One region of the Thioalkalivibrio sp. K90mix genome, then DNA from elsewhere that is predicted to be linked to it. Evidence: predicted binding sites of a transcription regulator. Region 1 holds the regulator's gene; each other region holds the start of a gene.
The links. Region 1 encodes FliA, which starts transcription of late flagellar genes. Its sites were predicted from a motif close to GCTAAAGTTNNNNNNNNNNCNGCCGATA; they were not measured.

Region 1 (8,017 bases):
CCGCTTCTTCATGGCGTTTTCGCCGGGCCATCGCGACCTCACTCGTGGATGAAGCCGCTAAGCTTGCTTTCGATGTTGCGCGGGTTTTCGCCCTCGGCGATCGAGATCAGACCCTCCATCAGCATCAACTGGTGCTGCGAGCGCTTCTGGATGATCGATTTCAGCTTGTTGGCCACCGGCAGGAACAGCAGGTTTGCCGACGCGATCCCGTAGATCGTCGCGACAAAGGCCGCGGCAATCCCCGCCCCCAGCTTGCTGGGGTCGGCCAGGTTCTGCATCACCGCCATCAGCCCCATTACGGCGCCGACAATGCCAAGCGTCGGGGCATAGACCCCCATGCTCTCGAACACCTTGGCGCCCTGGGTATCGAAATGCTCGCGGTTGTCCAGATCCGCCTCCAGGATCTGCCGGATGGTCTGCGGCTCGGAGCCGTCCACCAGCAGTTGCAGCCCCTTGCGCGCGAACTCGTCGTTCTCCTCGTCGGCCAGCGTCTCGAGGCCCAGGAGCCCTTCCTTGCGCGCCACATTGGACCACTCCACGATGCGCGCCAGCATCGCCTCGTTGTCGATCCGCGGTGGCTTGAACGCCCACGGCAGAATGCGCATCCCGTGGAGAAATACCGCCATGCGCGCCTGCACCAGGGTGGCCCCAAGGGTCCCCAGCACCACAATCACGAACGCGGCCGCGTTCCACAGCGCGCCCAGACCACTCCCCTTCGCGATACTCCCCCCGAGCACCGCGACGAGCCCCAGGGTGATCCCGATGAGGCTCAGGATATCCATCTAGCAAAACCCCTTGACCAGTGCAGGGCCCACATCCGGCAACGGATACACATGGTCCACGAGTCCGGCCTCCGCGACTGCGGCCGGCATCCCATACACCACCGACGTGGCCGCATCCTGTGCCCACACCTGTGCCCCGGCGCCCTTCAGCGCCCGTGCACCTTCGCGGCCATCCGCGCCCATCCCGGTCAGCACCACGGCCAGCACCTGTCCGCGCAAGGCCTCGACCGCCGAGCTGAACGCCGCATCCACGCTGGGCTTGTAGATCGTGCCCAGCGGGCTCTCCGTCACCCGCACCGTTGTCTGGCTGCCGCGCTCCAGCGTGGTTTGCATACCGCCGGGGGCCAACAGGGCCACCCCGGGACGCATGACATCGCCGTCTTGTGCCTGCTTGACCCGAATCTGGCACATGGCGTCCAGGCGCTCCGCAAAGGCCGGCGTAAAGCTCGCAGGCATGTGTTGAATCAGCAGAATCGGCTGCGGGAAATTCGCCGGCAGGGCCTTGAGCACCTCCTGCAAGGCCACCGGGCCTCCGGTGGACGTCCCAATCAGCACCGCGCGGACCTGCCGCAGCGGCACGGCGGGCCGACTGACCGGCGGTGCCTGTCGCTGTACTTCGGCCGCCTTGCGATCGGACTCTTCACGACGCGCAGAGGGGCGGGCCTCGACCGCTGGACGTGCGCTCCCCGGCTGGCTGACCGAACGGGCCCGGCTGCGCGAAAGGCTGCGCACCCGCCGGCGCAGCATCATACGTGCGCTGTCCTCGTCGGATGCGATGTCACTGAAGCGTTTCGGCAGAAAATCGACTGCCCCCGCCTCCAGCGCATCCAGGGTCGCCTGGGCTCCCTCGGTGGTGAGACTCGAGAACATCAGTACCGGCCGAGGGTTCTCGGCCATGATCCGGCGCACCGCGGTGATACCGTCCATTACGGGCATCTCGATGTCCATGGTCACGACATCCGGGTCCAGTTCCTTGACCTTGCGAATCGCCTCCTCGCCGTTCTCCGCGCTGCCGACGACCTCGATCCCCGCGTCGGCGTCCAGAATTTCACTGATGCGGCGGCGGAAAAACCCGGAGTCATCCACCACCAGTACCTTTACCGGCATCCTTAGCCCTCGATTGTTTGCGCGGGCCGCCGGGTGCGGCCCGCCGACGGGATCTTGTGCGTCAGCAAGCCCACGAGATCGGCGACATCCAGGATCAGCGCAATCCCTCCGTCGCCCGTGATGGTCGCGCCTGCCAGACCCTTCACGCCCTGCAAGTTCTGCCCCAGTGGCTTGATCACCACCTCTTCCTGTCCGACCAGGTCGTCGACAACCAGCCCCACCTTGCGATCGGCCGTATGCACCACCACCACATGCGACTCCGCCTTCGCTTCGGGGACAAATCCAGGCTTCAACCAACGCTTGAGATAATGCACTGGAAGCGCTTGATTTCTTACAACAATTACTTCCTGATCATCAACATAATGCGTCTTGGTCAAGTCCAGATCGAGGATCTCCGACACTGATGCCAGCGGGATCGCGAACCGCCGCCCGTCGAGAATGACCATCAACGCAGGAAGTATCGCCAGGGTCAGCGGCAGCTTCACCCGCAGCGTGGTCCCGACCCCAATCTCGGAATCGATCTCGATGGTCCCGTTGAGCTGCGAGATCTTCGTCTTGACGACGTCCATCCCCACCCCGCGACCGGATACATCCGAGATCTCGGTCTTGGTGGAAAACCCCGCCATGAAGATGACGTTGAAGGCCTCGCGATCGGTCATCCGCTCGGCCATCGCGGGCTCCATCAGCCCCTTCTCGACGACCTTGCGCCGCAGGGCATGCGGATCCATACCGCCCCCATCGTCCTTGATCAGCAATGCGATGTGGTCGCCTTCCTGCGCCGCACCGAGCACCACCGTACCCTTGCGCGGCTTGCCGGCCTTTTCGCGCACCTCCGGGGTCTCGATACCGTGGTCCACGGCGTTGCGCACCAGATGCACCAGAGGATCGGACAGCGCCTCGACCAGGTTCTTGTCGAGGTCGGTGTCCTCGCCAAAGATCTCCAGCTCGATCTCCTTACCCAGGCTACGCGACAGATCGCGGATCACCCGCGGGAAGCGATTGAATACCTTGTTGACCGGCTGCATGCGGGTCTTCATCACCGACGTCTGAAGATCCGATGTCACCAAGGCCAGCGAACTAATGGCCTTGCCCAGCTCGTCGTCCACATGCTGGGTTCGCAACATGCTCAGGCGGTTACGCACCAACACCAGCTCGCCGACCAGATTCATAATCTCGTCGAGCCGTTCGGTGTTCACACGGACCGAGGCCTCACCCTGAGGGGCCTGCCGGGCGCCAGCCGCCGCGGCCGCAGGCTTGGCAGCCTGTGGCTTGGCCTCGGAAGCCGGCGGTTCCTGTGCCGCGCTGGCGGCGGCTTCGGGCTCCACGCTCGGCTCTTCCTGCGTGGACGACTCAGCGGCAGCAGGTGCCGGCGCGGCACTGGCAGGAGGCCCATCACCTCGCGCCTGCAACTCGTCCAGCAGGTTCTCGAATTCATCGTCGGAAATCAGGTCCTCTTCATCCCCGCTTGGCCCGGCTGCATCCGAATCCGTGCTGGGCGACCCTGCGTCCGCATTCGACGACGTAGCGGAGTCCTGGGCCGCCTGCGGCGAACCATCGCCGTGCAGCGAATCCAGCAGGGCCTCGAACTCATCGTCGGTGATCTCGTCATCGGCGCCGACCAATCCCGAGTCTTCCCCCGCAGCGTCGCCCGCGGCCATCGCGGTCGTTTCCACCTCCGCGGGGGGTGCCGGTTCCGGCTCCGGCTCGGGGGACTCGTCGGGCGTCGCGACTGCGTCGGGTTCGGAATTGCCGGCCACGTCTTCGTTCTTCGCCATCCGCCGCAGGTCTTCGACCAGATCAGCCTCCGCGGGCGTCGGATCGACCCCGGAGCGGAGGTCGCCAAACATCACGTTCAGCGTATCGAGGACCCGCAGCATGGTATCCATCAGGTGACCGTCGACCTGACGCTCCCCGTTGCGCAGGAGATTAAACACGTCCTCTGCGTGATGGCAGACGGTCACCAGCGGATCCAGGCTCAGAAAGCCCGCGCCACCCTTGATCGTGTGAAAGCTGCGGAATACCGCGTTCAACAGATCCCGGTCATCGGGATGCTGTTCCAGGTCGATCAGCTGCTCGTTGAGTCCTTCGAGCAGTTCCCCGGCCTCGATCAGGAAGTCCTGAAGGATTTCGTCGTTGGGGTCGATGGCCATTCGGTCTCTCCGTTCCGGTGAGGCTTGCCGTTAAGGGATGGGCGCCGGGAAGCCGCTGATTCAGGAATCAGCGGGCTGCCTAGAAGCCCAGACTGGACAACAGATCGTCCACCTCGTCTTGTCCTTGAACGACATCCTGGCCGGAATCTTGAGTCTTTGGCACTGCTGGTCCGTGTCCGCGCCGATCGCCCTCGCGCCGCTCGGTATCATCGTCGAGCGTCTTCTCGGCGGCCTCGATGGTCTCCATGCGCCCGCTGGACAGTCGAATGAGCGAGACCAGGTTCTCCTCCAGGTCCGTCACGAGCTGGATGACGCGCCGGATCACCTGCCCGGTAATATCCTGGTAGCTCTGCGCCATCAGTACTTCCGACAGCAAGCGCCGCAGCTCTTCGGTGTCGTCGTTGGCCTGCGCAAAAAACGCATCCAGCTCGCGGGCAAACTCCCGGAACTCATCGACCGAGAGTTGCCGATTTCGGAAACGAGTCCACTTCGCCGTCAGTTCGCCGGCCTGCTGGCTGAACGACTCGGCAATCGGCAGACTCGTCTCGATGGCGGTCAGGGTCTCGTGGGCGGCCTTCTCGGTCATCGTGACCACATAATTGAGACGCTCACGGGCATCCGGGATCTCGGCCTGGGTCAGCTCCACCAGCCGCGAATCCCCGCGGAAGCTTTGCAAGGCCTCGTGCAGGTCGCGCGTGAGCTTTCCGAGTTCGTCGAAGAGTTCGCGGTCGTAGGGACGCGCCAGCTCCTGGATCAACGCGCGCGCGGCCACCTCGTCCCCTGCCTCCAGAACCTGCACGAGCTCCCGCGCGCGAGCGATCTGCTGCTCACCGATCGATTGTTCTTGGTCTGTCATCCAAAGCCCCTTGCTCGCTCCCCATCCCGAACGTGATGCCCGGAATCAATCCCCCGGCCATGCATTGTCGCGGACCAGGAGATGTCGACACCGAAACCCAAGTTAACCTTGCGCTTCAATGCGTTCGAATATTTTGTCGATCTTTTCCTTGAGGGTTTCCGCGGTAAAGGGCTTCACCACGTAGCCGTTCACGCCCGCCTCGGCCGCCTCGACGATCTGATCACGCTTGGCCTCCGCCGTCACCATCAGCACTGGCATCGTCTTCAGCTTCTCGTCGGCCCGAACCGCCCGCAGCAGGTCGATGCCCGGCATGTTGGGCATGTTCCAGTCGGTGATCAGAAAATCGAAGTCGCCGTTCTGGAGCATCGGCAGTGCCGTGCTGCCGTCATCGGCCTCTTGCGTGTTGTTGAAGCCAAGATCACGCAAGAGGTTCTTGATGATCCGTCGCATCGTGGAGAAGTCATCCACGATGAGAATTTTCATTCCCTTGTCCACAGGTCACTCCGGGATAAATGATTCATGTGAGTACTAGAGCGCGGCCCTCAGAATAACTGCAAAGCCTCGCCGTCTTCGAGCCAGGAACCCAGGCGCGCGCGCAGTCGGATGACGGCCTGACTGCGGATCTGGCTGACGCGCGACTCGGTCACCCCCAGCACCGCGCCAATCTCGCGCAGGTTGAGCTCCTCGATGTAATAAAGCGACAGCACCAGACGTTCGCGTTCGGGCAAATCGCCCAGCGCGGCGGCCAGCTCCTCGCGAAATTCTCCAGCCTCGATTGTGCGCGAGGGCGAGGCCTCCTGCCCCTCGATCACCCGGTCCGCATCACCATCGGTGCCGCCCAGGTCGTCCAGCGCGAACAGATGGGCGCCGGCATGGTCCTGCAGCATCGAGTAGTACTCGTCGATCGGCACCTCGAGTTCCTCGGCCACTTCGACCCCGCGCGCCGCGCGCCCCTCTCTGGCTTCGACCGTCTGGATCGCCTCGGCGATCTTGCGGCTGTTGCGGTGTACCGATCTCGGCGTCCAGTCACTGCGGCGTAATTCGTCGATCATCGCGCCACGGATCCGAATCCCGGCATAGGTCGCAAACGTGGCACCCTGCCCGCCTTCGAATTGCCGCGCGGCCTCCAGCAGGCCGATCATGCCGGCCTGGATCAGGTCATCGACCTGGACCGAGGAAGGCAGACGCGCCATCAGATGATGCGCGATGCGATGCACCAGCTCGATATGCTCCGCAACGCGCTGCTCGTGGCCTGTCGCGGCCACGCTCTCGTATCCGGGGAGGCGATTACGCGGCGACATCATGCGCTCTGCAACATCCGTTCGACGAAAAACCCGACACCACCGTCGGCACCACGGGCCACCGGCCAGCGGTCCACCGTACGGGCGAGCTCGGCAAAGGCCTTGGCCGCCGGACTGCCCGGATACTGCTGCACGACCGGCGCACGTTTCTGTACGGCCTTGCGCAGATTCTCGTCCATCGGGATGTAACCGGCGAGATCCAGGATCACCTCCGGCAGGTAGTTGTCGCAAACCGTGGTGAGTTTCTGCAACAAACGCTCGGCCCCCGCGCGGTCCTGGACCATGTTCGTGACCAGCCGGAAACGCCGCATGCCATGATCGCGGTGCAGTACCTTGATCAGCGCATAGGCATCGGTGATGGACGCCGGCTCGTCGCAGACGACGATCAGGGTCTCCTGGACCGCCCGGCAGAAGGTCGTCACGGATTCCTGCAGCCCGGCTGCCGTATCCACCACCAGCACATCCAGCGGCTTGGAATACGCGCTGAATGCCTGGATCAGACCGTTGTGCTCTAGTTGAGTGAGATTCGCCATCGCAGCGATCCCCGAAGCCGACGGTATGACCTTGATTCCGTCCGGGCCCTCAATCAGGACATCCTGGAGGTCGTCCACCTGCCCGGTCACCAGGTCATGCAGGGTACGCTCGGGTCGCAGCCCGAGCAGCACGTCGGCATTGGCCAGCCCCAGATCGGCATCAAACAACATGACCTCGCGCCCCAGCCGCGCGAGCGCTACCGACAGGTTGACCGACACGTTGGTCTTGCCGACGCCTCCCTTCCCAGAGGCCACCGCAATGACCTTCAACGGCTGATTAGTGCGTGGCATAGCGTCCTTTCCCCACCGGATGGATCATCTCCAGAACGCCCGCATCCTGAGTACGGCGCGGCGACGGCGCACTGCGGCTGGCATTCGAGAACTCCGCCAGGCTTGCATCGGTCCATCGTTCGTCGCGGGAGGATCGACGCGCGGGGTTGCGTTCTTCGCCGAGCGCCCGCCGGGTCAGATCGCCCGTTTCGACCCGGTGGAAGTCTTCGGCAATCCGCTGCCCATCGCTGACAAACGTGAGACCCAGGTGTTGATCGAGCAATACCGACAAAGTCTCCCCCAACTGTTCGGCTTCATCGAGTTTAGTCAGTACCAGCGCCGCCGGCTCTGTCTTGCGGAAGGCGTCCAGCACCCGCCGCAGCGCCGAGGCCTGGGTCGTCGCGGAGACGACCAGCCAGCTCTCGCAGCGCACGCGGTCCGGCCAGCCGGCAAACAGGGACTCGTCACCCACCACCGACGGCGCCTGCCCGGCAGTGTCGGCCAGGATTAGATGCCCATCCTCGGCCCGCGCAGCCATATCCCGCAACTCGCGCGGGTTCTGCAACACCCGCAATGACACGCCCGCCATCTGCGCGAATGCCTGCAGTTGGCGCGTGGCCCCAATGCGCTGGGTATCCAGTGTGACCAGCGTAACCGAATCCGCACCCATACGACGGATTTGACGCAGGGCAATGCGTGCGAGCGTGGTGGTCTTGCCCACGCCCGTGGGGCCCACCAGGGCCAGCACACCACCCTCGTCCAGGATATCCGGATGCCGGGTGGCAATCGCCCCGGACAGGCGTGCACGCAGCCGCTCCCAGGCCTGTTCCACGGTGCTGTCGTCGAGAATACTCCCGGCGAGACTGCGCGCCAGTGACTCGCTGAACCCCCGGTCCATCAGACGAGACTTGCACTCCGCCGCCAGCGGGTGCCGCGCCGCCCACTGCGCGGCCTCGTTGTCGCTGTGCTGGCGAGTGAGCAGGCTGCGCAGATCCCGCAGTTCCTGGCGCATCGCGGC
Region 2 (8,017 bases), 270 kb from region 1:
TGGAACGCGCCACGCGCCTGTTGCTGGAGATCTGTGGCGGGCAGTGCGGGCCGGTGGAACGTGCCGGCGAGCTACCGTCTTCGCATTTCGATCAGCCGATCCGGCTGCGTCGGCCGCGCATCGAACGGCTGCTGGGTACGACGTTCGAGGATGCCGAGGTCGAGCGCATTCTGGGTGCACTGGCCTGCCGGGTCGAGTCCGTGGAAGGCGGCTGGCAGGTCCGTGCGCCGCGGGCGCGCTTCGATCTGGAGCGCGAGGAGGACCTGATCGAGGAGCTGGCCCGGGTGCATGGCTATGACCGCCTGCCGCAGCGCCTGCCGTCCCCGGTGGCGCCTGCCGAGCGCTCTCCATCCTTGCGCGGGCTGCGCGATCAGCTGGCGCGCCAGGGCTTTCACGAGGTGATCAGCTTCAGTTTTATCGACGCCGAGGCTTCGCGGGCCTTTTATCCGGCCGTGGAGCCTCTGGCGCTGGCGAACCCGATCTCCAGTGATCTGGCGGTGATGCGCCCTGGCCTTTGGCCCGGTCTGGTGGCCACGGCGGCCTATAACCAGGCGCGCCAGCAGCCGGATCTGCGCTTGTGCGAGCATGGCCTGCGTTTTGTGCCGGATGCCTCCGGCCTGCGCCAGGAGCCGCGTCTCGCGGGCCTGCTGGGTGGGCGGGCGCATCCGGAGCACTGGGAGGCCCCGTCGCGTCGAGTCGATTTCTTTGATGCCAAGGGTGTGGTCGAGGGGTTATGTGCCTCTTTGGATGGGCCGCTGGGATTTCGTTCGGAAAAACATCCTGCCCTCCATGATGGACAGTCCGCGCGGATTCTGGCGGGTGATCGCCCCATCGGCTGGGTCGGGCGCCTGCACCCGGCCCTTTGCAAGCAATTCGATGTGGAGCCGGTTTATCTGTTCGATCTGGATGCTCGGGCGATCCTGCATACACCGGTTGTGCAGTTCGCGCCGTTATCGCCGTATCCCTCGATCCGGCGCGATCTGGCCCTGGTGGTGAAGGAGACCGTTCCGGCGGGCGATGTGCTGAGCGCGATCGAGGAATTGGCGCTGGGCCTGGTCCAGGATGTCCGGCTGTTTGATGTGTACCAGGGCAAGGGCTTGAATCCGGACGAAAAGAGCCTCGCTTTGGGCTTGATTTTGCGGGCTTTTGATCGCACCCTAGGCGAACAGGACGTCGCAAGCGTCACCGACAAGGTCGTCGAGCATCTGCACGCTCGCTTCCAGGCAACCCTGAGGCAGTGATTCCATGGCAGCAGTGACGAAGGCGGATCTTGCCGCCACGCTGAACGAAGAACTGGGTCTTAACAAGCGTGAGGCCAAGGAGTTCGTCGAGATGTTCTTCGAGGAGATGCGCCAGTCGCTGGAGGATGGCGAGGGTGTGAAACTCTCCGGCTTCGGCAACTTCATCCTCCGCGACAAGAACCAGCGGCCTGGTCGCAATCCGAAGACCGGCGAGGAAATCCCGGTCTCCGCTCGTCGTGTCGTCACCTTCCGCCCGGGGCAGAAGCTGCGCGAGAGGGTCGAAAGCTATGCTGGAAGCGAGTAACCACCAGGAACTGCCCGCGATCCCGGGCAAGCGCTACTTCACCATTGGCGAGGTCGCCGAGCTGTGTCAGGTGAAGCCTCACGTACTGCGCTACTGGGAACAGGAGTTCCCGATGCTCGAGCCGGTCAAGCGGCGGGGCAATCGGCGCTACTACCAGCGCCAGGACGTGATCCTGATCCGCCAGATTCGGGCCCTGCTGTACGAAGAGGGCTATACGATCAATGGCGCGCGACAGAAGCTGTCTGGCGACGAGGCCAAGGGCGACCGTCAGCAGGCGCGCCAGATCATCCAGGACACGATCTCGGAGCTGGAATCGGTATTGCGCGTATTACGCGCCTGAGGCGCCGACCCGGCGGGGTTGGCTTTCGGAACGGAACGTCGTGTTGACGCGATTCGCTTGGCTCGTCGCACCCTGCGCTGGTTCTTGCCTTCTTGCCCCCAAGTCCACTTCAACGACTCGTCCGCTGTAGGGTGCGATGAGCCAAGCGAATCGCACCAATATGCTCCCAACCGATCGATCCCAGGGGGAATGGGTTTTGCGCAAGAATGTGGTTGCATGTGGGCGGCCGATGCTTTCGTGAAGGCGGGGAATCGGATATGATTCGCGGCTTCGGGGCGTAGCGCAGTCTGGTAGCGCATCTGCATGGGGTGCAGAGGGTCGCAGGTTCAAATCCTGCCGTCCCGACCAAATTCAATCACTTGATGGTGGATGTTCAGGTGAAATAAAAGGCCGCATGCAGCGGCCTTTTTTGTGTCTGAAGCAATGTGGGGGGCTGGACCGGCCTGGGCTACTCCATCGAGCGTCGCCGCGCCTCGCGCTGGTAGTGCAGCAGGGCGATGTTGAACTGGCGTTCCAGCCACTGGTTCATGCCGGTGACCTGGAAGCCGGCATATACGTATCCATCGCGCGGGCTGCGGCGACGATTGGCCAGGCGCAGGTCGCCGCCCAGGCGTTCACCGACATCGGGCAGCAACAGGTTTTCGAAACGCATCGGCGTCCCGACCTCAAGGGCCTCAACCCACTCCTGTGGCACCTCCACGCACATCCCCTGTGCCGAGAGGTCGGCCAGGTCGCCGATACCGGGCTCTTTCCATTCGCCATACTGCAATTCGACGCGCGGACGTTCGCCCATCGGGATATGTACGCGAAAGGTCTCCCGTCGCTGCAGATATTCCAGGGTCTCGGGGTAGGGGCAGACGTAGAGCGCGCCGGCATCCTCGCGCTCGCTGCGCGAGACGGCCGTGGAGAAGCGTACGGCGACCCCGCGCAGGCTGGCGAACACCCGCATGCGGGTGCCTTCCTGGACATGGCGATTGGCTTCGACGGGTGTGAGTTCGTCAAGGAAGAGTTCGCGTGCAGCGGAATCCAGGCGGACCAGGGCGGAGTTGTATAGCGGCCCATCGTCGTCGAGACGGACGTTGACGAGGGTGAGCTTGTGATCCAGATCCTTGAGGATGCCGGCAATCCGCTCCGGCTTGTCGACGGTGTAGTCGGTCTCGTCCATGCGTGGCGTTGTTGTAATTATTGGGCCAAGCCGCACGGTACTGCCCGGCGCTCTGGAATACCAGCCCCGGGTGCCGGTCGGTGTGGTGTGAGGCGGTGTCGCGCAGGGCGCGCGCAGCTCATGCGCGAGTGATGCGCCGACCCGTACGGCTGCCAGATTGGGTGCGGCCGTAGGGGTCGTAGGTCGGGGCCGGACCGGGTTCTTCGCCACGCAGGATCTGGATGGACATCTCCACGCGTCGACGGTCGCGATCGATCAGCCGGGCATTCCCCTGGTTCAGGGTGTTGCAGCGCTCCACCGATCGGCGCAGAGCCTGCCAGTGGTCCTCCAGCTCGGCACCGCTCTCGAGCCGACTGAACAGCCGTGCGAGCCCCTCGGGCGTGTAGCTTTCGCCAGCAGCCTCGACCGTCTCGCGCTGCCGGCGACTCTCGGTTTCCAGGTCCTGCAGGAGCGTCTGTTTCTGCGCCACGACCTCGCGCAGGGCCTCGGGTGCACGGGACTCCACAGCCCGGGTCTCCTGCAGCAGGATGTCCTCCATCTGGTGGCTGAGCCGAATCGAGGCTTCCAGTGAGCGGAGGAAGGCGTGGCGTTGTTCGGGCGACATCGTCGGGGTCTCTGTCAGGGGTGCCTAGCGCAGCAGGCTTTCCAGTTCGATCATGCGATCGGCGAGCTGCTCGTTGTCGACCGGGTACTGGCCGCTGGAGATGGCTTCGCGCAGCTCGGCGACACGCGCCTCGTCGAACGGGGCGTTGCTGGCGGCGCCGGAGGCGGCGTTCATCGCCTGCGCCGCACCGGTCAGGGTGACGGAGTCATCCTGTCGCACGGGCGTCGATGCATTGCCCTGAGCGCCTGCGTCGGGCCGGGAGGTCTCGTCGCGGCCCTTTACGCTGGAGGTGTTGCCATCCGGGCGCAGGCCGGGGGAGTTCGGGCCTTTGATATCCATCATTCGGTTTCCTGTTTTTGCAATTCTACTGCAGGGGTTAGCGGCAGCACCGGCTGAAACTGTAGCCCCTTGAGCCGTGAATTTACGAGTCGCTTCACAGTTTGTGGATGGTTACGCGAGGCGCCTCGCCATTTTACGGGGCCACGCGTACATGTCCGGACTCCAGCACCTCGCCTTCGACGACGCGTCCGGACGAGCTGTTCTTCACGCGGATTCGATCGCCCAGAATGCCGTTCTCCAGGGCCTCGCCCTGCATGCGGATCACCACCGAGCCGTTTTCGGCCAGGATGGTGACGCGCTGGCCGCGGCTGACGACTTCGCGCTGGGTGACGTGCTGTTGGCCCAGGATCTGGCCCGAACGGATGTTGCGCCGGGTCTGCAGCCCCACCAGTTCGTTCTTGCTCTCGAAATAGCTCCCGGCATGACGTGAAGTCTGGATGCGCTTGGTGCGCAGATCGCCGGGCAGGATCGTGTGCTGGCGCCGCAGGGTTCGGCTGGCGACCAGGACCTCGGCATAGCGTTCGACCGTGACCGGGACATAGATCGACCAGCTTACGGGCGCCTCGCACTGCACCTGGACCGCCGTATTGCCATCGCGTCGTCCGCCGGGCGGGAATCGGGTCTCCAGCGCCTCGCTGCATCGGGCCAGGCGCAGGCGGTTGTCCAGCCGACCGATCTGGACTTCGACCGCTTCGTCGCCGGGTTTGATGTTCAGCTCTTCCTGGATGAAACGCTCGGCCGCCAGGCGGATGTTTTCCACTGCCTCGATCTCGGCCTGCGCCGTTATGGAGACCAGGGCCAGAACGACGCCGAGGGCGGCAGACAGCCACCAGGTGCGAACAAAGGGTTGGGGGGCGGGCTGGTTCATGGTCTGGGTGCGTGTCGGCTCGTCAGGTTTCGAGAGGTTGGTATCGCTTTGCAAGCAGAAAACATGCCAGCGGATCCGGTGTACACCCTCAAGAGTGACGACGCCTGGCCGTTATCGGGTCAAGACCGTGTGCAATCGGCATGCGACGGCGGTTTGTGGCATGACAGCGTCGGGCACCGGGGTGCACACTGGGGCTGGCGAGTCGAGGTGGCTGGCCGCTGGGCGAGGGGGAGAGCAGGACAATGAGTCAATTCATTGACGATGTGAATCAGCGGACCCAACTGGTGGGGCAGAACCGTATGGAACTGCTCCTGTTTCATCTGGGGAGTTCCCAGACCTTCGGTATCAACGTGTTCAAGGTGCGCGAGGTGATCCCGTCGCCGCCGCTGCGACAGATCCCCGGTTCGATGAGCGTGGTGCGCGGTGTCGCGAGCCTGCGTGGCGGCACCGTCCCCATCATCGACCTTGCGCGCGCGATGGGGCTGCGCACGGCCGTGGGAGGGACGGATGATCACAAGGTGGTGGTGACCGAATTCAATCGGTCGGTTCAGGGCTTCTGGGTGTCGGCCGTGGACCGGATCGTCAACGTCAACTGGGAAGACGTGAAATCGCCGCCACGGGGGACCGGGCGCGAGTCCTTTCTGGTCGCCGTCACCGAGATCGACAACAAGCTGGTCGAGATCATCGATGTCGAGCGGGTGCTGTCGATCGTCAATCCGTTGCCCATTAACGTGTCCGATTCGGTGCGCGCAGAGGCCGACGAAGAACGGGAAAGGATCGGACAGCGCAAGATCGTGATCGTCGATGACTCGGTGGTCGCGCGCAAGCAGATCGAGGGTGCCATCAAGGGCCTGGGCTGGGAATATCTGGTCTTCAAGGACGGTCGCGAGGCGCTGGATTTCCTTGAGGAACAGGCCGAGGCCGGGACCGTAAACGAGGTGGTGGAGCTGGTGATCTCGGATATCGAGATGCCGCGTATGGATGGCTATACCCTCACGGCCCGAATCCGTGCGAACGATCACCTGAAAGGTCTGCGTGTTCTGCTGCACTCGTCACTGAGCGGGGAGTTCAATACGGATATGGTCAAGCGTGCCGGGGCGGACGCATTCCTGTCCAAGTTCAACCCCGACGAGCTGGCCGAGGCCGTGCTTGATCAAACCCGCAAGGATTGAAGCCGGTGCCTTGGCGGTTTGTGTTAATCGACAGGCCGGAGCTTTGCGGCAAGGGGGCGGTAACGGATTGCCGGCTGCGTGAGCATCAGCGGCCATGGCACGCCGCATGCGTCACCTGTCGGGATGCTGTCGGCACCCGTGCGGTTGCACGTATACTGTACCGGTACGGTACGGGGGAGAGCGCACTCCCCGGCCGGGTTTTCCGACACGCTGTCAAGGATTCGTCATCAACGTGCCTGTCCGCCCGTCTCGTCGACTTTCAAGGATGACTTCGTGATCGACTCGCGCGACTACGAGGAGTTCTCGCGGTTCCTTTCCGAATGCTGTGGCCTGGTGCTGGGCGACAGCCGGCAATACCTCGTGTCGAGCCGACTGTCGCGGCTACTGGACGAATTCGGCTACAAGTCGGTCCCGGAACTGCTGCATGCGATGCGTCAGGCGCCCAACCCGCGCCTGCGCACACGTGTGATCGACGCGATGACGACCAATGAAACCTCCTGGTTTCGTGATGGCTTCCCGTTCGAGATCCTGCGCCATGTGCTGCTCCCGGAGCGCGCGGAGAAGGGCGCGGGGATCAAGGTCTGGTCGTCCGGATGCTCCAGCGGGCAGGAGGCGTACAGCATCTCGATGGTGGTATCCGAGTGGGAGGAGTCGCGGCCCAAGCGTGTGGTGCCGGTCTCGATCCTGGGTACGGACCTGTCGGAGAAGATCCTGGACGACGCCCGCCGCGCGGTCTACGACGGCCTGAGCATTGTGCGGGGCCTGAGCGAGGCACGTCGCGCCCGCTTCTTCGAGACGGTAGCGGAAGGTCACCGTGTCCGCCCGGAGATTCAGCGCCGCTGCCGCTTCCAGAAGCTCAATCTGGTCGACCGCTACGCGGCACTGGGCAAGTTCGACATCGTGTTCTGTCGCAACGTGCTGATTTACTTCTCCGCCGAGACCAAGCGACAGGTTCTTGACGGAATCGCCCGCCAGATGAACCCGGGCGGCTATCTGTTTCTTGGCGCTTCCGAGACGGCGGGTCCCTATACCCAGGCCTTCGAGACGGTTCGCACCGAATACGGATCTGTCCTGCGCCTGAAGGGCTGATCGGCCCTTTCTGCCTCGCCATAAGGTCGCGCCCGCGACCCCGGCGCCCACCCTCGGCGCCGCCTTCACAAACCCCTCCAGCCCATAGTGGCACACCAATTGCATCGTCCCTGTCGAGCGGGGCGAAGCGGTTTCGTCCCGAGGAACCTGAGAGCCGCCAGTGGCGGACGGGGCACGACGGATGAGTCTTTCTCTCGACAAGGCGATGGGCATTCTCCCGGAGGCGGTGAACGTCCGTGCGAAGCGGATGGAGCTGCTGGCCTCGAATATCGCGAATGCCGATACGCCGAATTACAAAGCGCGCGATATCGACTTTCGCTCGGTGCTGCAGGCGGCGGCCGGCGAGGGCGGCAACATGCCGATGGCGAGCACACATCAGGGCCATATCGGCGCCGGCGGGGCGGGTGGTGCCAACGGGTCGATGGAGACGCTTTATCGCGTGCCGTCGCAGCCGTCTCTGGATGGCAACACGGTGGACCCGCAGCTGGAGCGGGCTGCCTTTGCCGAGAATTCCCTGCAGTACCAGAGCAGCCTCGAGTTCCTGAACCGCCGGGTTTCCGGTATCCGTGATGCTCTGCGGGGCGAGCGCTAATGCGAGCGCCAACGCTGGGAACAGGAGAGTGATGTCGTGAGTGATCTGTTTAATCTGTTCAACACCTCGGCCTCCGCGCTGACCGCGCAGTCGGTGCGGCTGAATACGGTCGCGTCGAATCTGGCCAACGCCAACACGGTGGCGACCAATCCCGACGAGGCCTATCGGGCGAAGCAGGTGCTGTTTCAGACCGTGATGAACCAGGCCGACCCGAACGGCGCGTCCAACGGCGTGCGGGTGGCGGGCATCGACGAATCGCAGGCGCCGCCGCAGCCGCACTACGAACCGAATCACCCGCAGGCC
Region 3 (8,017 bases), 250 kb from region 1:
CAGCACGGCCAGGGCCGCCCGGCAGACCAGGGGATTGCCACCGAAGGTGGTGCCGTGGGTACCCGGGGTGAACAGGCCGGACGCACGGCCGGCCACCAGGTTCGCCCCGATCGGGATGCCGTTGCCCAGGCCCTTCGCGAGCGATATCACATCGGGCGTGATGCCTTCATGCTGGAAGGCAAACCAGTGTCCGGTGCGGCCGATCCCGGCCTGGATCTCGTCCAGCATCAGCAGCCAGTCGTGCTGGTCGGCCAGTTCGCGCAGGCGCCGCAGGTATCCGGGCGGGGGTACGTGGATGCCGCCTTCACCGGTGATGGGTTCGACCAGGATGGCGACCACGTCGGGGTCGCTGCCCAGGGCCGCGACGGCCTCGGCATCGCCATGGGGGACGTGCACGAAGCCCTCGACCAGGGGTTCGAATCCGGCATGGATCTTTTCGTTACCGGTGGCCGACAGCGTTGCGAGCGTACGCCCGTGGAAGCTGCCGTGCATCACGATGACCTTCGGTTTCTCGATGCCGCGGCGGCGGGCATGCAGCCGGGCCAGCTTTATCGCTGCCTCGTTGGCCTCGGCTCCGGAGTTGCAGAAAAAAGCCTGGTCCATCTGCGCGAGCGCGCACAGACGCCGTGCGAGCTGTTCCTGTAGGGGAATGCGGAACAGGTTCGAGGTATGGACGAGCGTCTGAGCCTGATCGCAGATCGCATGTGCCACTTTCGGGTGGGCGTGCCCAAGGCCGCAGACCGCAATGCCGGACAGGGCATCGAGGTAGCGTTTGCCCTCGGTATCCCAGAGCCAGGCGCCTTCCCCCCGTTCGAAGGCAACCGGCAGCCGGCTATAGGTATTCTGCAGGACGTCACTCATTAGCAAAGCTCTCCCAAATGAAGAAGCCGGCGAGCGAGCCGCCGGCTTCTGCCCAGGGTGCCGCACTGGGGCGGCCCCCAATCGCGTTTGCGCGACTTATTTCATCTGCTGGGCGACGAAATCCCAGTTCACCACGTTCCAGAAGTTTTCCAGATACTTCGGCCGCGCGTTGCGGTAGTCGATGTAGTAGGCGTGTTCCCAGACATCGCAGGTCAGCAGCGGGGTCTTGCCATCCCGCATCGGGTTGGCGGCGTTGGAGGTGTTTACGATCTCCACCGAGCCGTCGCTATTTTGCACCAGCCAGGTCCAGCCGGAGCCGAAATTGCCGACCGCGGCCTCGTTGAACTTCTCCTTGAAGCCATCAAACGAGCCAAAGGCACTGTTGATCGCGTCGGCCACCTTGCCGGACGGTTCGCCACCGGCGTCCGGGCCCATGCAGTTGAAGTAGAAGGTGTGGTTCCAGACCTGGGCGCCGTTGTTGAAGATGCCGCCGGCCGGAGCCTTCTTGATGATGTCCTCCAGCGAGGCATTCTCGAACTCGGAGCCGGGCAGAAGGCCGTTCAGCTTGGTCACGTAGGTCGCGTGGTGCTTGTCGTGATGGTATTCCAGCGTCTCGGCGGAGATGTGCGGCTCCAGCGCGTTCTTGGCATAGGGCAGATCGGGCAGTTCGTAGGCCATGAAAGACTCCTTGTAATAAAACATGCGAGACTGCGGCTGGCCGGCCATCGGTGGCCGCGCCAGGAAACCCGTCAACGATAGTCACGTTGCCCGGGGGATGCAATTTCCGATGGCACGGCTTGGTTATCGTTCAGCCAACGTTTGCGGAATTGTGAAGGAGCCACGGCATGTCCGCACCCGATGCCGATCAACAATCGGACGGCGACTCTCCGGCGGCGGGTGCGAGCCCCACCCGCAGCGCCTATGCCTGGCGCGGGCGCATTGGGCTCTTCCTGGGCCCGCTCCTGATGCTCGCGTTCCTGCTTTTCTCGCCGCCAGAAGGCGTTGCACGCGAGGCCTGGTGGGTGCTGGGGCTGACCCTGTTCATGGCGACCTGGTGGATTACCGAGGCCTTGCCTCTACCCGTCACGGCGCTACTGCCGATTGCCCTGTTGCCGCTGCTCGGCGTGATGCCGATGGACGCGGCGACCGCGCCCTATGCCAATCCCATCATCTTCCTGTTCATGGGCGGCTTTGCGATCGCGCTGGCGGTGCAGCGCTGGGGGCTCCACCAGCGGATTGCGCTCGCGATCGTCAGCCGGGCGGGGGACCGCCTGCATCTTCTGGTGGGGGCGTTCATGCTGGCCACTGCAGGGTTGTCGATGTGGGTCAGTAATACCGCGACTGCCGCGCTGATGTTGCCGATTGCCCTGTCCGTTCTGGCGCTGATGGATCGTGATACGCACATCGCGGGTAACGAGATCGGCACCCATTCGCGCCGGCCCGCACTGGCGCTACTGCTGGGGATCGCCTTTGCCGCCAACATCGGGGGCATGGCGACGATCATCGGCTCGCCGCCGAACGCGCTGACCGCCGCCTATCTGGGCGACCGGCATGGCATCGAGATCGGTTTTGTGCAGTGGATGATGCTGGGCCTGCCTTTGGCCACCGCGTTGCTACTGCTGGCCTGGTGGCTGCTGACGCGCTGGGTCTTCCCGGTCCATCGCGTACGCCTGCAGGGGTTGCAGGCAATGATGGACCAGCAGCGTGCCGAGGTCGGAGCCTGGTCGCGGGCCGAATACCGGGTCGCCGGCGTCTTCCTGCTGGTGGCGCTGGCCTGGCTGTCGCGTCCCTTTCTGGAGGGTCTCCTGCCGATTCACCTGACCGATGCCGGGATTGCCATCCTGGGTGCCGGGCTGTTGTTCCTGCTGCCCTCGGGCGCAGCCGACCAGCGCCGGCTGCTGGCCTGGGACAACACGCGCGAGCTCCCCTGGGGGGTGCTGCTGCTGGTCGGCGGGGGCCTCAGCCTGGGCGCGGCCATCGAGGCGAGCGGCCTGGCGGAGCTGGCCGCCGAGGGTCTGGGTGCCGCCCAGACATGGCCGCTGCTGCTGATTATTGCCGGGACCGTGGTGGTGACCATGTTGCTGTCGCATGTGACCAGCAACACAGCCACCGCTGCGACGCTGCTGCCGCTGGTGGCCGCGCTGGCGATGCACATGGAGATCCCGGTCGTGCTCCTCGCGATCCCTGTGGCCTTTGCGGCCTCAGTGGCCTTCATGCTGCCGGTCGCGACCCCGCCAAACGCGATCGTGTTCGCCAGCAATCGACTGCGGGTGATCGACATGATCCGTGGCGGGGCGCTGCTCTCCATGGTGGCGATTGCCGTGATTACGCTTGCGGTCTACGCCCTGGCGGAGGTCATCCTGATGCAGGGATAGGTTCGTCTCCCGGCCTTTCAGGCTTCCTGTGACGCCCCTCAAGTTTTATGCTGCGCCGCCGCTAACGTCGATGAAATGCCGCAGCAAGGATGCCGCTGGCCCGCAAAGCCTTATTGGGGAGAGTCTTCAAAATGTTCGATAACATCCGAATCGGAGTCCGGCTGATGGTCGGGATTATCACGGTGGTGCTGCTGGCCGTGATCCTGACCCTTGTGGTCGTGATGAACAGCCTTGGCACCATGGCCGATCGTGCCGAACAGCGCGAACTGACCGATCTGGCCGCGCAGCTTGTCGGTCGTCTGGACCAGGAAGCCGCGCGCGCGACCGCAATGGCAGAGACCGTGGCGAAGATCCCCGACGTGCAGGAGGCGATGGCGACGGGCGATCGCGAGCGTCTGGCCGAGATGACTGTTCCGAGTTTTGCCTCGCTCAGCGAGCAGTACGGCGTGCATCAGTACCAGTTCCATACCCCGCCGGCGACTTCCTTCCTGCGCGTTCACTCCCCCGACAATTATGGCGACGACCTGTCCGGGTTCCGCCAGACGGTGGTCGACACCAACGAGAAGCGCACCCCGATCTCGGGGCTTGAGGAAGGGGTAGCGGGTCTCGGCATTCGCGGGGTTGTGCCCATCGAACACAATGGCGACCACGTCGGTTCGGTGGAGATCGGTCTTTCGTTCGGCGACTCCTTCTTCGAGGAGTTTACTGCGGATACGAATTCACCGGTCGCGCTTTATCTGCGCGATGGCCGTTCGTTCAGCCGTTTCCGCGGCACGATCAGCGGCGACCCGACCTTCAGCGATGCCGAAATGCGCGAGGTCATGGAGGGCGAAGAACTGGTGCGCAACGTGACCTACGAAGGTAACCCGATGGCCGTGGTCGCGCGTCCAGTCACGGACTTCTCCGGTGATGCAGTAGGTGTACTCGAGGTGATGGTGGACCGCAGCGCGTATGTAGCGATGGCGCGCAACGCAACCGGTACCGTGGTCGCGGTCGGCGTGGTGGCCGTGGCGCTGGGCGCCCTCCTGGCCTGGCTCCTGACCCGAAGCATTGTTCGTCCGCTGAACCGTACGGTCGCACGCCTGAACGATATCGCGGGTGGCGAGGGCGATCTGACCCGTACGCTGGAGGTCTCTGGCAAGAACGAACTCGGCGAGCTGGCCGAGGCGTTCAACAACTTCGTCAAGAAGATCCGTGGTCTCGTCTCCACGGTCGCGGCCGGGGGCGATCAGGTCGCCGCGGCCGCGAACGAGCTGTCCGCCACCAGCGAGCAAACCAACGAGCAGGTACGGCGACAGAAGTCGGAGATCGATCAGGTTGCCACGGCCATGAACGAGATGACGGCCACGGTGCAGGAGGTGGCCCGCAACGCGGCGGATGCCGCCGCCGCGGCACAGAACACCGACCAGGATGCCACCGAGGGGCAGCAGGTCGTGCAACGCACCGTGGCCGCGATCAACGCGCTGTCGCAGCAGGTCGATGGTGCCGCCGAGGTGGTCAGCCGCCTGTCGCAGGATGCCGAGGAGATCAACAAGGTCCTGGAAGTCATCGGCGATATCGCTGATCAGACCAACCTGCTGGCGCTGAACGCGGCGATCGAGGCCGCGCGAGCGGGTGAACAGGGCCGCGGGTTCGCGGTGGTCGCCGACGAGGTGCGTACCCTGGCCAGCCGCACGCAGGATTCGACCCACGAGATCCAGCAGATGATCGAGCGCGTGCAAAGCGGTACCCGCGAGGCGGTGCAGGCGATGGAAGATGGTCGTTCCAAGGCGCACCAGAGCGTGGAGCAGGTCAACCTGGCGGGCGAATCGCTGACGGCGATCACCCAGTCCGTGACGCGCATCAGCGACATGAACACGCAGATCGCCAGTGCCGCCGAGGAGCAGTCCACGGTGGCCGAGGAGATCAACCGCAACGTCGCCAACGTGACCGAGGTGCTGGATCAGACCGCGGCTGGATCGGAACAGATCCGCAATGCCTCGGAGGAGCTGTCCAAGCTGGCGTCCGAGCAGCAGCAGCGGGTGGCGCAATTCAAGGTATAAACCCCGAGCCAGTTGATGCCAAGCCCGGGTCCGGAGACGGTCCCGGGCTTTTTTGTGGTCGGGCTACGGACTCTCGACGGGCGGAAACAGGCGCTCGCCGTTTTCTCGGGCGATCATGCGCTGTACGTTGGGTGGCATCTGCTGGAGCCAGGCTCGGGTGCTGTCCTTCAGCACGGTAAAGTGCTCCCAGCGGGCGAGGCTGAAGGTGTCATTGCCGATCAGGAACCGGTCCGGATAGTCGAGGAACAGCTCGAACCAGTCGGCGTCGATGATGCCGCCGGGATTGATGCGCGGGTTGCGCATGGAGACATCCATGACCATGTTCGGGTGCCGGTCCAGGTAGTCACGCACCAGGGGCGGGTAGGCATAGGAACCGGCGTGCGCCCAGAGGATGCGTACCTCGGGCTGGACGGCGTAGGCATGGTCGATCACGGCGGGATCGCCATGGATCACGATCCACAGATCGCGCTCGACCGCCAATGCCAGCAGATCCTCGAAGCCGGGGGCGAAGCGGTCATCGGCCTGGATGTGCAATTCCCCGATCCCGCGCCACTGGACTGGGCTTCGGTCGAGGATGGCCTCGACCTGTTCCCGCAGGCCGTCCTCGTACATCCAGTCCATCTTGCGCCCCAGGCGCTGGGAGATCTCGAGAAACGGGACGATGCGCGTACCCACCTTCGGTTCCAGCGCTTCGATCAGTTTCGAGCGCGGGGCCATGATGATCGCGGACTGAATCGAATTCTCTTCGAGCGTGCGTGCAACAGCCTCTGGCGGGAAGTGTTCCATCTGCCGGTCGCGGTAGTGCAGGTGGGCATCGAACAGGGGTTCAAATGCCTGGGCAGAGGCTCCACCAAGCAGCGAGCCGAGCAGCAGGGCCGCGGCCGGAAGAATGAACAGACGGGGCAGTCTTCGAGGGCGGTTCAGGGCAGCCATCCAGGGGGTTCCTCGGGTATGGAGCCCCAATTTTATACCGCGCTGTGCCGTCAGGCCCGAGTCGGTGGCCTGTTCTTCAGGTGTCGTGGTCAGGCGTGGGAGTCCCCGGACACCGCGGCATCTCCGGAGCGCCCATCCGGACGGTTCGGGTCGAAGCGCTCACGCAGGTATTCGCCGATCGCCTCCGACTCGTACAGCCAGCGTACCTGGCCGTCCGGTTCCTCAATGCGCAGGCAGGGCACTTGCAGCTTGCCGCCCTCGGTCTGCAGCGCCTCGCGGTGCGGGCCGGCCGCCTGGGCATTGCGCAACTCGATGTCCAGCGACAGCCGCTGCATGGTACGGCGGGCCCGGATGCAGAACGGGCAGGCCGGGAAATGGTACAGCGCGAGGTGGCGCGTCTGTTCGTCAACGCGGGCCTGGTCGGCGGGGTCGCGCTCGATGCCGCGCGGTCGCGACAGACGCTCGCCAATCAGCATGAACGGGGTGAGGATCAGGCGTACGCCGCGAAAAAACCATCGGATCAGAAATCGCATGCGCGAAAGGATGCCACAAGCCCCCCGGCGGGTGACAGAGCCCGCATCGGGCGTGGCACGTCACGGCTGGCCGAAGTCGAACTCCCACGGGTCTTCCGCCGGGGCATCCAGTAGGGACGGTCGCAGGCGAATCACGGTATAGCCTGCTGCCTTCAGGTCCTCCAGTCGGTCCGGTGCGGCAGTGGCCACCTCGACATGTTCGGGGAATGCATCGGGCTCGAGATCGCGCCAGCCGGCAAAGGTCCCGCAGACCACGACGTTGACGCCGTCATCCATCACCAGTGACTCGATCTCGGCGTGGAGCGAGCCATGTGCCGCGGCCTGGGCACGGGTGAGGGTGAACTGCTCCGCCCCGTGGGTGACGACCGCGATCGGCAGGTCCGGAGCGCGCTGGCGCAGCACTCGGATATTCGCTTGGATCTCGGGCAGCAGCGCGCTCAGGGCCGCGCGGTCATTCTCGACAATCTCGAATGCGACGCCATCGGGGAGTTCGTCCTTCTCGAACAGTGCCTTCACCTCGAAAGAGGGTGCGGCCTCTTCGACGTCATCCGCCCCCCACACGTCTCCAACCGCCGCGAACAGGGTCAGGCCGGCCAGGGCAAACAACGTCGAGATGAAACGCGGCATCGGGTCGCAGGGTCCGGGTATGAATGTGCTGAGCCCTATTTTGAGCCTGATCGCCGGGTGGTTGTCTACTCGGCCGGGTTTGTCGCCTCCTAGTGACGATCCCCCGTGGCTTCGGCTGCCATCTGGTCGTAACTGGTGTGGCGGACGTTCTTGCCCTTTACGAAATACACCACGTACTCGCAGATGTTGCGCGCGCGATCGCCGATCCGCTCCAGCGAGCGGGTCGCCCAGACGATGTCCATCAGGCGGGGCACCGCATCGGGGGAGGCAGTCATCTGTTTCATCAGCTTGTGCGTGATGGCCTCGTAGAGGCTGTCGATCTGGATGTCCTGCTGTGCGACTCGCACCGCCTGCTCGGTGTCCATGCGTGCGAAGGCATCGAGCACGCCGCGCGTCATCTCGCGCACGAGCTGGCCCATCTTCGCGATCTCGTCCATCGGTGCCTCGCGGCGATCGGAATCCAGCAGTTGCAGACCCATACGGCCCACACGCTCGGCCTCGTCGCCCATGCGTTCCAGGTCGGTGATGGTCTTGATCACCGCGATCACCAGACGCAGGTCGGAGGCCGTGGGCTGGCGACGGGCGAGGATGTGGGTGCATTCCTCGTCGATCTCGACCTCGAGCGCGTTGACCTTGTAGTCGGAGG
Region 4 (8,017 bases), 1.3 Mb from region 1:
GCAGCGTCTTTCGCGCGCGACTGGCGCGAGGGCGGCGCCGCGCTACTGCGCGATCAGACGGGCCGGCGACGCCGGGTCCTTGAAGCCATCCAGCCGTCCGCCGTCACGGCACCCGACCGGGATCACGCCCGGGACATCGAAGAGATTCGAGCCTTTGCACGGCGGCAACGACCGCTCCAATGGATACGGGCCGCCCTGCGACGCTCCCTTGTTGCACACCCGCCGCAAGGACCGGAAGGAAGGCTGCTGCAATCCGCCATCGAGTCCCTGGATGACGAGGCGCTGGCCCGTGAACTGGGGTTTTCCGGACGGCGGGAGGCCGTTCGACGCCTGCGCCAGGCCGCGCAGACCTGGCTGGCGCACCCCGAGGCGTGACCCCAGGGCGCGCGAGCGACACTACAAGCGGAACTGGGCCAGTGCCTGCTGGATCTCGCGTTCCACCTGCTTGAGCTCGTCGGAGGCCGCACTGACCCGATCCGCCGTATTGGCCGACTGGTCCGCCCCGTCGGAGATCTGCACGATATTGCGGTTGATGTCCTCGACCACGGTGCTCTGCTGACGCGCGGCAACCGCGATCTGGTCAGTCATCTCGACGATCGTGGTCACCGACTGCCGAATCTGCTGCAGGGCCCCGTTCACTTCGGCGGTGTGCTCCATGGTGGTCTCGGCCTCGTCCTGGCCGTGCTCCATGGCCTTCACCGCGCTGCTGGTGGCGGTCTGCAGGCGCGAGATCATGCTCTCGATCTCGTCGGTGGACTCCTGCGTGCGGGTCGCCAGCTTGCGCACCTCGTCGGCCACCACCGCAAACCCGCGGCCATGCTCGCCGGCACGGGCGGCCTCGATCGCCGCGTTCAGTGCGAGCAGGTTGGTCTGCTCCGCCACGCCACGGATCACCTCGAGGATGGTGCCGATCTGCTTGGAGTCTTCACCCAGCTTGGCGACCGTACCGGCGGCCTGCTCGACCGTGCCCAGCAGGGAGGACATGGACTCGATGTTCTTCTCCATCACGTCGGCGCCGTTGTTCACCGCGCCGCTGGCCTCCTGCCCGGCCTGGGAGGTGGCGTCGGTGTTGCGCGCGATCTCCTCGGCGCTGCTTTGAAGCTCGTTGATTGCGGTGGCGACGCGTTCGGTCTCGTCGCGCTGACGCGAGACCACCTCGCGGGCCTGATAGGCCTCCTGATTCAGGTTCTCGGTGGCCCGGTTCAGCGTCTCGGTCCCGCTGCGGGCATTGCCGATCGCCTGCGCAATCTTGTCGGTGAAGCGGTTGAACGCGCGCCCCAGCTGGGCAGTCTCCAGCAGGCCGTTCTCGTCCAGGCGACGGCTGAGGTCGCCATCGCCGTCGGCGATCTCTTCCAGCGCTTCGGTCGAGTGGGCCAGCGCACGGCGTACCACCAGGATGATGAACACCGCGCCGGCCACACCCAGGATCACGCCGATCAGCGCCAGCACGCCCTGCGTCACCTGGGTATTGCGCATGGTCGCGGTCAGCTCGGCGGCGGACACTTCGGCACGGCCGGTGATGCGCTCGGACAACTGCTGCAGTTCATTACGTGCCTCGAAGATCACGGGGCCGACCTCGGTACGGATCAGGAATGCGTCCTGCAGGGCCTCCTCGCTGCCGTGGATACGAACGATGTCCTGGATCGCGCTATCCAGATCGTTCAGAAGCCCTTCGAAGTCCTCGACCGCGATCTGTTGCTCGAAGTCGAGCTCGTCGTACTGCTCCAGGAGCCGCGCCAGGACGTCATGGGTCTGCCCGAGATAAAGGCGCAGGTTCTGCTCGAAGGAGTCATCACGAAACGCGATGAAACCGCGCAGGTTCGAGGTGATCTGCAAAAGGTTGGTGCGCAGGCTGTAGAAATCGCCGAGACGCTCGAACGAGCGCTGGAAGCGTGCCCGCGCCATCTCCTCGTCGATCATGGTGCTGGTCAGCTGGGTCATCTGCATGGTTGCCGGATTGGCACGCGAGTTGGCGACACCCTGGGCCGGCATGTTCTGGGCCACGTCCTCGGCCACTTCAATCAGACGGTCACGGTGCGCGGCAAAGCCATCGATGTTCGCGCGCACCTGTTCCGCAGAGGCACTCAGCTCATCCGAGCCCCGCACGACCGGATCGTTGACCAGGGCATCCATGGCGACGTCCAGCTCGTCCATCGCGTTCAGCCAGGCGTCGCGGTGCTCCTCTTCCTCGCTCATCAGGTAGAAGCCCAGAAAGGCGGCACTCTCCTGCAACAGCTGCTCCACCTCATTGACGCGCGCCACGGCCGGATAGTCGGACTGGGTCAATTCGGCCACGCCCTGTCCGCCCACATTCAGGGCACGCAGCGCCAGCAGCGAATTGATGATCAGGATCGCGACGACCAGCCCGAAGCCGGCGATCAGCAGCCCCCGAATGGAGAGTTTGTCCAGCATGGTGTTGACTCCTTCCTTCGCGCCTTCTGCCGGGCGCATGCCATCACGTGCAAGCGGGTCATTCCGCTGCCTGTAGAGACGATTCATCCCCTGTTACGGCCGCATTCCCCTGAAGTTGAGCCCGGCCGTTTTGAGAATCCCATCACACCGGATGACGCGGAAAGGATCAGGGTGATTCCAGCGCCTCCCAGCGCTCGTAAGCCGCCGCCAGGTCACGTTCGACCTGTTCCAGCCGGGCCTGCATCTCGCGCACCCGCTCGCCATCGCGCAGCACCTCCGGGTCCGACAGGGCCTCGGCCAGTGACTGGTGTTCGTTTTCCAGTGCCTCGATCCGGCCCGGCAGGGCCTCCAGTTCGCGTCCCTCCTTGTAAGAGAGTTTGCGGGCGCGGGGTGGTGGTTCCGGGGTCGCGGGCGTCGACTCGGACCGGGCCTCGGGTGCGGCAGGTGTCTCCCGGGTCCCGGTATCCGCTTCACGCGTGAGCAGGCGATGTGTCACGCGAGGGGGCAGGTCCGACCAGCCGCCGACGAACTCCTCGACCGTGCCATCCCCGGGCAGCACCAGCGTGCTGGTGGCGACATTGTCGAGGAAGGCGCGATCGTGGCTGACCACGATCACCGTGCCGGTGTACTCGATCAGCAGCTGCTCCAGCAGCTCGAGGGTCTCGACGTCCAGGTCGTTGGTGGGCTCGTCGAGGACCAGCAGATTGGCCGGGCGCAGGAACAGCTTGGCCAGCAACAACCGGTTGCGCTCGCCACCGGACAGGGCCGATACGGGCTGGCGCGCGCGTTCCGGCGGAAACAGGAAGTCCCCGAGATAGCTCAGCACATGCCGGGTCTCGCCATTCACGGTGACGCGGTCGCGGCCCTCGCCGACCGCATCCTGCACGGTGGTCGTCTCGTCGAGACGCGCGCGGGCCTGGTCGAAATAGGCGATCTCGAGCTGGGTACCCAACTTCACCGTTCCGGCAAGCGGCTCCACCTGACCCAGCAGCCCGCGCAGCAGCGTGGTCTTGCCGGCGCCATTGGGTCCGACGATGCCGAGGGCGTCGCCACGCTGTAGCAGCAGATTGACGTCACGCGCCACCGGCATGTCGTCATAGCCGAAGTCCGCGTGCTCCGCCTCGATCACCAGACGCCCGGAACGCTGCTCGGGCGACAGTTGCATTCGCACCTGCCCCCCGCGCTCGCGTCGCTCGGCGCGCTTCTTGCGCAGGGCCTGCAGGGCGCGCACCCGGCCCTCGTTGCGCGTACGCCGCGCCTTGATGCCCTGGCGGATCCAGGTCTCCTCCTGCGCCAGCTTGCGATCGAACTCGGCGCGCTGACGCGCCTCGACCTCCAGACGCTCGGCCTGGCGCGTGCGGAAGGCCTCGATCGAGGGCGGATGCTCGTACACCTGGCCGCGGTCCAGCTCCAGGATGCGGGTGGCCACCTGTTCCATGAACTGGCGGTCATGGCTGATGAACACCACCGTGAGCCCGCTCCCGCGCAGGAACTCCTCCAGCCAGCGGATCGCGGCGACATCCAGGTGGTTGGTCGGCTCGTCCAGCAGCAACAGCTGCGGTTCGCACACCAGCTCGCGCGCCAGCCAGACGCGGCGCTTGAGCCCGCCGGAGAGCGCGGCGAAACCGGCCTCGGGGTCAAGTTCCAGGCGCGAAAGCGTCGTTTCGACCCGGTTCTGCAGGCTCCAGCCGTCGATCGCCTCCAGCCGGGCCTGGACCGGGCCCATCTTCTCCAGGGCCTCGGCATCACCACCCGCGGCGGCCTGGCTCAAGTGATGAAAACGCTCCAGCAACTGCCCGGCCTCACCCAGCCCCTCGGCGACCACATCGAACACCGTGCCGTCGACCCCGGGTGGCAGCTCCTGGGTCAAGTATGCGGTCGTCAGGCCGTCCTGGCGGACCACCTCGCCCGAGTCCGGCTGGATCGCACCCGCGATCACCTTGAGCAGGGTGGACTTGCCCTCGCCGTTGCGCCCGGCCACCGCCACGCGTTCACCGGGCTCCAGGCTCAGGTTGAGGCCGTCCAGCAGGGGGGCCATGCCGTAGGCCAGGTGGATATCGCGCAGGGTCAGCAGAGCCATCGAGATCTAGGGAAACACTGATTCATGTACACGCTCGCGCTCGAGTCGCTTTTGCGTGCGAACAAGGCGCGGTGACCGCCGTGCAGTCATTCTGCACAAGGGAGCCGCAACGCAGTGCGCACGCAAAAGCGGCCGAGCCCCTTCGTCCATTAAGTTGTGGGGTTGGCACCCCAGGTTCCCCGATCCGGCGTTGCGCCCCGAACCAGTCAAGAACGGGCGGGTAGAACCACTACCCGCTGCACGACGCGCCTTGTCTCGGACAACCTGGGGTACCAACGCGAGTGTGTACATGAATCAGTGTTTCCCTAGAGAAATCCAGTTGAAGAGCCCGGCAAACGCCGGGCGGAAGGGTTCAGGGGGAATCGTGAACCAGGGGGTGCGACCAGGGAAACAAATGCTTCCCTAGTCGTTGAGCTCCTTGACCACCAGCACCGGGCAGTCGGCGCCGCCGATCACGCGCTCGGATACCGAACCCATCAGCAGACGCTTGAGGCCGGTGCGCCCGTGGCTGCCCACGACGATCAGGTCACGGTTATCGCGCCGCGCCACGTCAATCAGGGTGACCTCGGCGCGGCCTTCCTCGAAGGTCGCGTCCGCCTGAAGGCCCTGCTCCCGGGCCTCGCCCTGCAGGCGCTGGATCGCATCGACACCCTCCTGGCGACGCTCCTCGCTCTGGCCGGGCACGGCGACCGAGGCGATAGTAATCGGCAACTGGCAATAGCCGGCGAGCTCGATCGCCGCACGCGCCGCCTGATCGCCCAGTTCGGAGCCGTCGGTCCCGACCAGCAACCCCCGGTGCGGCGCCTGCGCGCCCCGCGGAACGACCATGACGTTACACGGCGCCGTGCCCACCACCTTGCGCGTCGCGTCGCCGACCATCAGACGTGCAAGATCGTTGCGGTCGCGGCGCCCGATCACGATCAGTCCAGCCTTGTATTCCTCGGCGATCTTGACGATCTCCTGGTGCCGGTCCACCCCGTGACGCAGGATGGGCAGGGCATCAAGGCCCTGTTCGCGCGCCTTTTTCTCGAGCACGTCCAGGTCGCCCTGCGCGGTCACGCTCGCATCGTGGCTGCGCCGGGGCGACAGCGCGTCGTGTTGCGTATCGGTCGGAATGATACGGGCGAGGATGAGCCGGGCCCCGCAACGCTGAGCCAGATCCAGGCCAACGGCCTCGGCCGACTCGCTGAACTCGGACCCGTCGGTCGCCAGCACGATGGTCTCGAAACGGCAAAGCGGGGCATCGGACATGGGGCGTCTCCCTGACGGTTTTCGTTCAGCATAACCGACCGGCCGGCGTACGACAGCCAGCGTCTCGCGAAAGGTCCAAACGGCCCGGTTTTTGCGTCCAACCGCCCGGGATGAAATAATCGCGCGCTTCCAAGGGGGAGCACCGGCGACGCCTCCCACGCCACTGGCTACCGGCCAGGGCCGCTCGCCAGCCCCCTCAGCCCCGGCCCTGCACCGTCCGGTGCGGGTCTTCAGGACACGAAATCGATACATGGAAAACCTTACGCTGACCACCGAGATGATCGTGGTGCTCGCGCTGCTGGCGTTCACCATCTTCCTGTTTGTGACGGAGGTCATCCGTGTGGACCTGGCTGCCATCTCGGTGATGGTGCTGCTCGGCCTGCTGACGCTGGTGCCCGGGCTCGGGCTGCTGGTCGCGCAGGACGAACTGTTCAGCGGTTTTGCCTCCAATGCGGTGATCGCGATCATCGCGGTGATGATCATCGGCGCCGGGCTCGACAAGACCGGCGTAATGCACAAGGTGGCCGCGTTCATCATGCGCGTGGGCGGTACCACCGAGAAGAGCATCATTCCGACGGTCTCCGGTACCGTCGGCGTGATCTCGAGCTTCATGCAGAACATCGGCGCGGCCGCGCTGTTCATGCCGGTGATGAGCCGGATCTCCAGCCGCCTCGGGATACCACTGTCGCGCCTGCTGATGCCCATGGGTTTCGCCGCGATCGTCGGCGGCACCATCACCCTGGTCGGTTCCAGCCCGCTGATCCTGCTGAACGACCTGCTGCCATCGAACATGGAGCCCTTCCAGCTGTTCGACGTGACCCCGATTGGCCTCGCGCTGCTCGCCACCACCATCGTCTACTTCGTGGTGCTGGGCCGTTTCGTACTGCCATCGGTCAAGTCCAAGTCCGCGCAGCGCGAGAGCGCCCAGGAGTACTTCCAGCGGGTCTACGGCCTGTCCTACGAGATCCACGAGGTCTTCGTGCCTGAGAAGGACCCGCTGGTGGGCCGCACCGTGGCCGAGATCGAGCGCGAGACCGGGATCGCGATCGTCGGCACCTACGTGCGCGACGAGCTGCGCATGGCCCCCTGGACCGGCTACGAGATCCAGGCCAACTCGCACCTGGCCGTGCTCGCCAGCCCCGAGCGCATGGAAAAGCTGTGCGAGGGCACGCGCAAGCGGCCGACCACCCGCCTCGACGTATTCGCGAATGCGCTGGACACCAGCCGCTCCGGGGTGGCCGAGGTCGCCATCGCGCCAGGGTCCAATCTCGCCGGCAAGACCGTCACCGAACTGGCCATGCGCCAGACCTATGGCCTGTCAGTGATGCGAATCCAGCGCGGCAGCGAGACCTTCGGCGAGGGCCTGCGTGACATCCCACTGGAGATCGGCGACATCCTGGTCGTGCACTGCACCTGGGAGTCACTGGCGCGCCTGGACAAGGATCGCGATTTTGTCGTGATCACTTCCGACTACCCGCGCGAGGAACTGCGTCCTTCCAAGGTCCCGCATGCGCTGTTCTTCCTGGCGCTCACGGTGGGCCTGATCCTGTTCACCGACCTGATGCTGTCGGTCGCGCTGCTGACCGGCGCACTGGGCATGATCCTGACCGGCGTGATCAGCCTCGACGACGCCTACCGCTCGGTCAGCTGGAAGACCGTGTTCCTGCTGGCCTCGCTGATACCGCTGGGGATGGCGGTGGAGAACACCGGCACCGCCGCCTGGATTGCGCAGAACACGCTGGAGCTGCTGGGGACCGTCCCGCCCTGGGTGCTGCAGGCGACGATCTTCGCGCTGGCCACGTTCTTTACGCTGGTGATGTCCAATGTCGGCGCGACCGTGCTGCTGGTCCCGCTGGCGATCAACTTCGCGGTCGCCGCCCAGGCGGCGGGTATGGAGGCCGACCCGCGCGTTTTCGCGCTGACCGTGGCGATCGCCACCTCGAATTCCTTCCTGATCCCGACCCACCAGGTGAACGCCCTGATCATGGGCCCCGGTGGTTACCGGGTGAAGGACTATATGAAGGCGGGTGGCATCATGACAATCCTGTTTGCCGTGGTCGCCATGTTCATGCTCAACCTGATTTTCTAGACTCCCTTTCCACCACCTTTGCGCAACCCGTTTGCAAGGAGAAATCCCATGTCCCAGAAGCATCCCGTAATTGCGGTGACCGGTTCCTCGGGGGCCGGCACCTCCACCGTCAAGCGCTCGTTCGAGTCGATCTTCCGTCGCGAACAGATCAACCCGGTCGTCATCGAGGGCGACAGCTTCCATCG

Region 2: a site for FliA is predicted at 4,948-4,975, ahead of TK90_RS04645 (chemotaxis protein). Genes of this name have one in related genera too.
Region 3: a site for FliA is predicted at 3,273-3,300, ahead of TK90_RS04770 (methyl-accepting chemotaxis protein). Genes of this name have one in related genera too.
Region 4: a site for FliA is predicted at 2,506-2,533, ahead of TK90_RS12865 (methyl-accepting chemotaxis protein). Genes of this name have one in related genera too.

Annotation. Positions count from the first base shown of each region.
Region 1 is NC_013889.1:1,248,798-1,256,814, reverse strand. It holds gene motD (flagellar motor protein MotD) at 1-31, opposite strand, end outside; gene TK90_RS05930 (flagellar motor protein) at 39-782, opposite strand; gene TK90_RS05925 (chemotaxis response regulator protein-glutamate methylesterase) at 783-1,889, opposite strand; gene TK90_RS05920 (chemotaxis protein CheA) at 1,892-4,039, opposite strand; gene TK90_RS05915 (protein phosphatase CheZ) at 4,119-4,895, opposite strand; gene cheY (chemotaxis response regulator CheY) at 4,998-5,378, opposite strand; gene TK90_RS05905 (RNA polymerase sigma factor FliA) at 5,438-6,199, opposite strand; gene TK90_RS05900 (MinD/ParA family protein) at 6,196-7,020, opposite strand; partial or broken gene flhF (flagellar biosynthesis protein FlhF) at 7,180-8,017, opposite strand, start outside.
Region 2 is NC_013889.1:975,793-983,809, forward strand. It holds gene pheT (phenylalanine--tRNA ligase subunit beta) at 1-1,241, shown strand, start outside; gene TK90_RS04610 (integration host factor subunit alpha) at 1,246-1,545, shown strand; gene TK90_RS04615 (MerR family transcriptional regulator) at 1,529-1,885, shown strand; tRNA gene TK90_RS04620 (tRNA-Pro) at 2,157-2,233, shown strand; gene TK90_RS04625 (flagellar brake protein) at 2,334-3,050, opposite strand; gene TK90_RS04630 (flagella synthesis protein FlgN) at 3,169-3,654, opposite strand; gene flgM (flagellar biosynthesis anti-sigma factor FlgM) at 3,679-3,993, opposite strand; gene flgA (flagellar basal body P-ring formation chaperone FlgA) at 4,127-4,861, opposite strand; gene TK90_RS04645 (chemotaxis protein) at 5,104-6,033, shown strand; gene TK90_RS04650 (protein-glutamate O-methyltransferase CheR) at 6,307-7,122, shown strand; gene flgB (flagellar basal body rod protein FlgB) at 7,304-7,714, shown strand; gene flgC (flagellar basal body rod protein FlgC) at 7,751-8,017, shown strand, end outside.
Region 3 is NC_013889.1:1,003,781-1,011,797, forward strand. It holds gene TK90_RS04755 (acetylornithine transaminase) at 1-861, opposite strand, end outside; gene TK90_RS04760 (superoxide dismutase) at 958-1,539, opposite strand; gene TK90_RS04765 (DASS family sodium-coupled anion symporter) at 1,707-3,236, shown strand; gene TK90_RS04770 (methyl-accepting chemotaxis protein) at 3,368-5,278, shown strand; gene TK90_RS04775 (amidohydrolase 2) at 5,342-6,211, opposite strand; gene TK90_RS04780 (glutathione S-transferase N-terminal domain-containing protein) at 6,301-6,744, opposite strand; gene TK90_RS04785 (DsrE family protein) at 6,805-7,371, opposite strand; gene phoU (phosphate signaling complex protein PhoU) at 7,461-8,017, opposite strand, start outside.
Region 4 is NC_013889.1:2,700,988-2,709,004, forward strand. It holds gene TK90_RS12860 (GNAT family N-acetyltransferase) at 1-375, shown strand, start outside; gene TK90_RS12865 (methyl-accepting chemotaxis protein) at 397-2,412, opposite strand; gene TK90_RS12870 (ATP-binding cassette domain-containing protein) at 2,579-4,492, opposite strand; gene TK90_RS12875 (universal stress protein) at 4,895-5,743, opposite strand; gene TK90_RS12880 (SLC13 family permease) at 5,994-7,832, shown strand; gene TK90_RS12885 (phosphoribulokinase) at 7,881-8,017, shown strand, end outside.